Frankia casuarinae: one gene and its partner. The main gene of each other region encodes a partner of the protein of the gene in region 2 in a complex. Links are inferred from orthologs where the notes say so. Each region holds a gene or a part of one and is shown on either strand. Other genes may lie near its edges. The genes, in order: uvrB and pcrA.

What was found.
Region 1: the proteins of pcrA (region 2) and uvrB are in contact, whole or in part, in a crystal structure (PDB 7EGT), measured with the Thermus thermophilus proteins. The link is inferred for Frankia casuarinae from one-to-one orthologs. Residues at the interface, in WP_096412145.1 of Thermus thermophilus: His654, Arg656, Phe657, Gln666, Asp668, Glu669, Lys680, Arg681, Leu682, Ser683, Lys685, Tyr686, Ala687; in WP_096411307.1 of Thermus thermophilus: Glu23, Leu25, Arg26, Asp27, Gly28, Glu29, Arg30, Phe31, Arg55, Glu326, Asp327, Phe328, Glu379, Ser382, Gln383, His398, Gly400, Arg401.

Annotation. Positions count from the first base shown.
Region 1 is NC_007777.1:1,952,798-1,956,050, forward strand. Bases 1-2,941 are described here. They hold uvrB (excinuclease ABC subunit UvrB), read right to left. Parts: upstream 2,567-2,941; coding sequence 434-2,566; downstream 1-433. Other genes in these bases: coaE (dephospho-CoA kinase), read left to right, coding at 1-408; FRANCCI3_RS08175 (alanine and leucine rich protein), read left to right, coding at 2,778-2,941. In the rest of the region: more of FRANCCI3_RS08175, read left to right, coding at 2,942-3,253. UniProt on the Escherichia coli protein: The UvrABC repair system catalyzes the recognition and processing of DNA lesions. A damage recognition complex composed of 2 UvrA and 2 UvrB subunits scans DNA for abnormalities.
Region 2 is NC_007777.1:737,238-740,622, reverse strand. What follows is about bases 313-3,385. They hold pcrA (DNA helicase PcrA), read right to left. Parts: upstream 3,071-3,385; coding sequence 554-3,070; downstream 313-553. UniProt on the Escherichia coli protein: A helicase with DNA-dependent ATPase activity. Unwinds DNA duplexes with 3'-5' polarity. Translocates on single-stranded DNA with 3'-5' polarity. Initiates unwinding more efficiently from a nicked substrate than double-stranded DNA.

The DNA of each region.
Region 1 (3,253 bases), 1.2 Mb from region 2 along the record:
ACGGCGCGGCGCATGGGGGAGGTGTCACCGAGCGGAATCGCCGTGCACGACATCCCGCTGCTCGTCGAGGTGCACGCCGAGGGCACCTACGACGTGGTGCTGGTCGTCGAGGCGCCGCGGGAGCTGCGGCTGCACCGCCTCGAGGGCCGCGGCCTGCCCCGCGACCAGGCGCTGGCGCGGATGGCGAACCAGGCCACGGACTCCCAGCGCCGGGCCGCTGCCGACATCGTGGTGGACAACGGCGGGAGCCTGGACGACCTCGACGCCCGCATCGAGGAGGTCTGGCAGGACCTGCTGGCCCGCCGCGACGCCAAGGCCACCGCCAAGGCCACCGCCAAGGCCGAGACCGTCGCCAGCGGCACGGATACTGCCGCCAGCGGCACGGACACCGCCGCCCCAGCCGGCTGATCGTGGCAGGCCGGCGCTCACGGCATCACTGCACGCCGGCGGCGCCCATGCCACGCAGCTCCTTCTTCAGCTCGGCGATCTCGTCGCGCAGCCGGGCGGCCAGCTCGAACTGCAGCTCCTTCGCCGCCTCGTGCATCTGGTCGTCGAGCTGGCGGATAAGCTGCGCGAGTTCGTGGGAGGGCAGGCCGGCGAGTTCGGCGGCGTACCGGCCGACGGCGCCCTCCCTGCCGGCGCGCGACTTCATCCCCGGAACCGGGGCCTTGCCGCGGGACTGCGATCGGCCGCCGCCGCCAATCAGCTCGCCGTCGGCCGACTGGCGAACCATGTCGTCGAGGATGTCGACGACCTTCTTGCGCAGGGGCTGGGGATCCAGCCCGCGCTCGGTGTTGTAGGCGATCTGCTTCTCGCGCCGCCGGTTCGTCTCGTCGATGGCGCGGCGCATCGACGGGGTGATCGCATCCGCGTACATGTGGACCTGCCCGGACACGTTACGGGCGGCCCGGCCGATCGTCTGGATCAGTGACTTGTCCGAGCGCAGGAAGCCCTCCTTGTCGGCGTCGAGGATGCTCACCAGCGACACCTCTGGCAGGTCGAGACCCTCGCGGAGCAGGTTGATCCCGACGAGCACGTCGAACTCGCCGCGGCGCAGCTCGGTGAGCAGCTCCACCCGGCGCAGGGTGTCCACCTCGCTGTGCAGGTACCGCACCCGGATGCCGAGTTCGAGCAGGTAGTCGGTGAGATCCTCGGCCATCTTCTTGGTCAGCGTGGTGACCAGGACCCGTTCGTCCCGCTCGGCGCGCAGCCGGATCTCGTGGACGAGATCGTCGATCTGCCCCTTCGTCGGCTTGAGCACGACCTCGGGGTCGAGCAGGCCGGTAGGCCGGATGATCTGCTCGACGACGCCGACGGACCGGCCCAGCTCGTAGGGGCCCGGGGTCGCCGACAGGTAGACCGTCTGGCCGATGCGCTCGAGGAACTCCTCCCACCGCAGCGGGCGGTTGTCCATGGCACTGGGCAGCCGGAACCCGTGCTCGACGAGGTTGCGCTTGCGGGACATGTCGCCCTCGTACATCCCGCCGATCTGCGGGACGGTGTTGTGCGACTCGTCGATCACCAACAGGAAGTCGTCGGGGAAGTAGTCGAGCAGGGTGTGCGGCGGGCTCCCGGCCTCGCGGCCGTCGATGTGCCGGGAGTAGTTCTCGATGCCCGAGCAGAACCCGACCTGGCGCATCATCTCGATGTCGTAGGTGGTGCGCATCCGCAGCCGCTGTGCCTCCAGCAGCCTGCCCTGCCGCTCCATGGTGGCCAGCCGCTCGGCGAGCTCCGCCTCGATGCCGGCGATCGCCCGCTCCATCCGCTCCGGCCCGGCGACGTAGTGCGTGGCCGGGAAGACGTAGATCTCCTCCGCCTCGCTGACGACCTCCCCGGTCAGTGGATGCAGGTAGGTGAGCCGCTCGATCTCGTCGCCGAACATCTCGACTCGGACGGCGAGCTCCTCGTAGACCGGGAAGATCTCCACCGTGTCCCCCCGGACCCGAAACGTCCCGCGGGTGAAGGCGAGGTCGTTGCGGGTGTACTGCACGTCAACGAAGCGGCGCAGCAGCAGGTCCCGCTCGATCTCGTCGCCGACCCTCAGCCGCACCATCCGGTCGATGTACTCCTGCGGTGTGCCGAGGCCGTAGATACAGCTGACGCTCGCGACCACGACGACGTCCCGACGGGTGAGCAGGTTCATCGTCGCCGAGTGCCGTAGCCGCTCCACCTCCTCGTTGATCGAGGAGTCCTTCTCGATGTAGGTGTCCGTCTGCGCGATGTACGCCTCGGGCTGGTAGTAGTCGTAGTACGAGACGAAGTACTCGACGGCGTTGTGCGGCAGCAGCTCCCGGAACTCGTTGGCGAGCTGCGCGGCGAGCGTCTTGTTCGGGGCCATCACCAACGTCGGCCGCTGCAGGCGCTCGACCAGCCACGCGGTGGTCGCGGACTTTCCGGTGCCGGTGGCGCCGAGGAGGACGACGTCGGACTCGCCGGCCCCGACCCGCCGGGCCAGCTCGTCGATGGCGGCAGGCTGGTCGCCCGACGGGGAGAAGTCGGACACGACCTGAAACGGCGCCCGCGTCCGCTCGATGTCGATGGTGGGCCGTTCGAACGTTGTGCTCACGGCTTCTAGCACACCACAGGCCTCCGACAGTTTCCGAATCTCGATGTTGCCGAACTTCGATGTTGCCGAACCTCGGCAACGAAATCGTCGGCAAAGTCGCGGACTCCCTGCGGTGTCTGCCGGGACGTTGACGGGCAGGCTATGCGTTGAGCATGTATGACACCCGGTCGTGACCGCGGCCCGGTGAAGGCGAAAGGAGCTCTGAGCGGACATGACCACCCACGACGCCACCCGACGGGGACATCTCCCGCCGATCACGGTGCGTCCGGGACTGGCTGTCTCGGTGGCGATCGTCACTGTCCTCCTCTCCGCGATCACGCTGCCGGCCACCGTGCCCGGCCGGCCCGGATTCGCCTACCTGTCCGGCGGTCTGATCGGGGCGGGCTTGCTCGTGGGCGTCCTGCTGGCCGCCGATCTGATGCGGGCCCGGTCGGCCCGTCGGTCGGGGGTGACCGTTCTCGGCATCACCCTCGGCGCCTTCGGAAGCCGGCTGGTCCTGGCCGGTGCGCCCGACCGCTCCGCGGGCGTGGCGGTCGCCCCTCACCCGACAACCCCTCACCCGGCCGCCCACCAGCCGGCACTCCACGGTATCGATCTCGCGCCGCCGCCCGTGGCGGCCCTCGATCCCACGCCGGGGACGGGCACCCAGGTCGGCACCCAGGTCGAGGCGCGGATCGCGCGGGCCGG
Region 2 (3,385 bases):
ACGCCGCCGCGGTTTCCGCCGGGTGCGCACGGTGGAGCTGCCGCTGCTCGTGCCGACGGTGCAGGAAGCGGCGCTCCGACTCGCCGCGTCCGTGCACGCCGCGATGACGGACAGCGGCAGGCAGCGCGTGCACATCGTCGCCCATTCACTCGGCGGGCTGGTGGCCCGCTACTACGTGCAGCAACTCGGGGGCGATCAGTACGTGGACACGCTGATCACTCTCGCGACGCCTCATTCCGGCACCCGTCTCGCCGGGCTCGTCCCCCGGTCGGTGCCGTACCGGCTCGTCACCCAGCTACGGCCGGGATCGGCGCTCCTACGCGAGCTCGCCGCACCCGCCCCCGGCTGCCGGACCCGGTTCGTCGCGATCGGCGCCGGGCTGGACAGCGTGGTGCGGCCCGCCGAGGCGGCGCTCGACCATCCCGATCTCGACATCGAAAATTACACCGTGCCGGGCCTCGGGCATCATTCCCTGGCGTTCAGCGGCAAGGTTGCCCACCTGGTCGCGAGCTGCCTCGCCGGGGCGGCGGACCGGCCGGGACTCTCGGGACCGTCAGAGCTTCTCGACGGGGGCGTACCGCAGGAGCAGGCGCTTCGTGCCGGTGTTCTCGCCGAAATCGATGGTCGCCTCCGCGGAGTCACCGACCCCGCCGGTGGCGACGACAACTCCGAGACCGAAACTGTCATGCGTCACCCGGTCGCCCTGACGCAACTCCAGGACGGCCCGAGCGGCCGGCCGCGCGCGACCCGAGAACGGCGAGTTCGGTAGCGGTTTACGCGCCGCCGGGGCGCCGGCGGCGCCCCGGCCGGTCGCGCCCGACCCAAACCCGCCAGACGAGCCCCAGGACGTCCCCGCGGGCGCTGGCGGGGGATCGGCCAGCCGGCGCCAGTCAACCAGCGTGTCCGGCACCTCGCCGAGGAAGCGCGACGGCGGGTTGTAGGCCGGTTGGCCCCAGGCGCTGCGCATCACCGCGCGGGTCAGGTAGAGCCGGATCCGGGCCCGGGTGACACCCACATAGGCGAGCCGACGCTCCTCCTCGAGCTGGGTGGGATCTCCCAGGGTCCGCAGGTGCGGGAAGACGCCGTCCTCGAGACCGGTAAGGAAGACGACGGGGAACTCGAGGCCCTTGGCGCTGTGCAGCGTCATGAGAGTGACCACACCATCGGAACCGTCGTCGGTCGGAACCTGGTCCGCGTCGGCGACGAGCGAGACCTGCTCGAGGAACTCCGCAAGCGTACCCTCGGGCAGCCGCCGGGCGAACTCCTGGACCACTCCGACCAGTTCCTGCAGGTTCTCCACCCGGCCCTGGGACTCGACGGTGTCCTCGGCGAGGAGTTCCGACAGGTAGCCGGTGCGTTCAAGCACCCCCTCGACCACGGCCACCGGGTTGTCGGCCGCTACGGCGCGTAGCTCGGCGAGCAGCGCGGTGAACTCGCGCACCGCCTTCGCCGAGCGCGCGGCGATCCCCGGCACCTCGTCGACACGCTCCAGTGCCTGCGCGAACCCGATCCGCTCGACATCAGCGAAGCCCGCCAGGGCCGCCTCGGCCCGCTCGCCGATCCCGCGCCGGGGCACGTTCAGGATGCGACGCAGGTTCACCGTGTCGCTAGGATTGGCGAGGACCCGCAGGTAGGCAAGGAGATCACGGATCTCCTTGCGCTCGTAGAACCGCACCCCGCCGACCACCCGGTAGGGCAGCCCGACCCGGACGAAGATCTCCTCGAACACCCGGCTCTGGGCGTTGGTCCGGTAGAACACCGCGACGTCGGCGGGCCGCGCGAGCTTCGCGTCCGAGAGCCGGTCGACCTCCTCGGCGACAAAGGCCGCCTCGTCGTGCTCGTTGTCGGCGGCGAATCCGACGATCTTCTCACCGTCACCGGCGTCCGACCACAGTCGCTTGGCCTTGCGCTGGTTGTTACGCGCGATCATCGCGTTCGCGGCGGAGAGGATGGTCTGGGTGGAGCGGTAGTTCTGTTCCAGCAGGATCACTGCGGCGTTCGGGAAATCCTCCTCGAACTCCACGATGTTGCGGATGTTCGCCCCACGGAAGGCGTAGATCGACTGGTCCGCGTCGCCAACCACGCACAGCTCCGCCGGTGGGACGGCGCCCGAGGCCCAGGTACCCGGCCCGGCTGCCGGCTCGGCCGGCTCCACCGGCGCGGACCCGCCACCGAAGTACGCCGGTTGGCCGACGAGTTCACGCACCAGGACGTACTGCGCGTGGTTCGTGTCCTGGTACTCGTCCACGAGCACATGTCGGAATCGGCGCCGGTAGTGCTCGGCGACGTCGGGGAACGACTGGAGGAGGTTCACCGTCATCATGATCAGATCGTCGAAATCAAGGGCGTTGGCCTGAGCCAGCCGCTGCTGATAAGCGGCGTAGACCTCGGCGACGGTCCGCTCGAGGTGGTTCGTGGCCCGGTCCCGTGCGGCCTCCCAGTCGATCAGTTCGTTCTTCAGGTTGCTGATCTGCGCCGCCAGACCTCGGGCGGGATGCCGTTTGGGATCAAGATCAAGGTCACGGGTGACCAAAGTGATCAAACGCTGCGCGTCGGCGGCGTCGTAGATGGAGAAGGTCGAGCCGAACCCGAGACGCTTCGCCTCGGACCTCAGGATGCGCACGCAGGCCGAGTGGAAGGTGCTCACCCACATCGCCCGCGCCCGGGGACCGACCAGCGCCGAGACCCGTTCGCGCATCTCGTTGGCAGCCTTGTTGGTGAACGTGATCGCCAGCATCTCCCCCGGCCGGACCCCCCGGGCCGCCAGCAGGTACGCGATACGGTGGGTCAGCACCCGCGTCTTGCCGGACCCCGCGCCCGCGACGACGAGCAGGGGTGCCCCGATGTGCACCACCGCCGCCCGCTGCTGCAGGTTGAGCCCGTCGAGCAGGCCCTCGGCATCCAGGCGTGGCGAGGAGAAGCCACCGGGCTCGTCCCCGCCCACCGGCGGCGCCAGCACCGCCGGGCCGAACAGGTCGTAGGGCACGTGCGCACCGCCGTGGACATCCGTCCCGACCGACCCGGCGATGCCGGATCCGCCGCCGTGGGAATCGCCGAAAAAGCCGCTCATGGGACTCCGATCGTACGTTCGACGTCGGGCAGGTCGGACCGCGGCATGCCCGGATCGCACCCAACGGCCCGGTCCGCGGTGTGGTCCGCGAGATGCACCGACGGCCCCACCCGGCCGCGGTCCTCGCGCGTCCATGCCACCGCATGACCATCACACGTCCACGCCCAGTGGTCGTCGACCCGCGTGCTGACCAGCCTATTGTCCGTCGTTCCCGCCCCGCCCCGCGCGCGAGGGCGGGTCGTCGATGGCCGTGGTCCGCGTCAACGCCCGGCCCACCGGCGGTCAGGCGGCCCCGCGGCCAAGCGGCCACGCCAC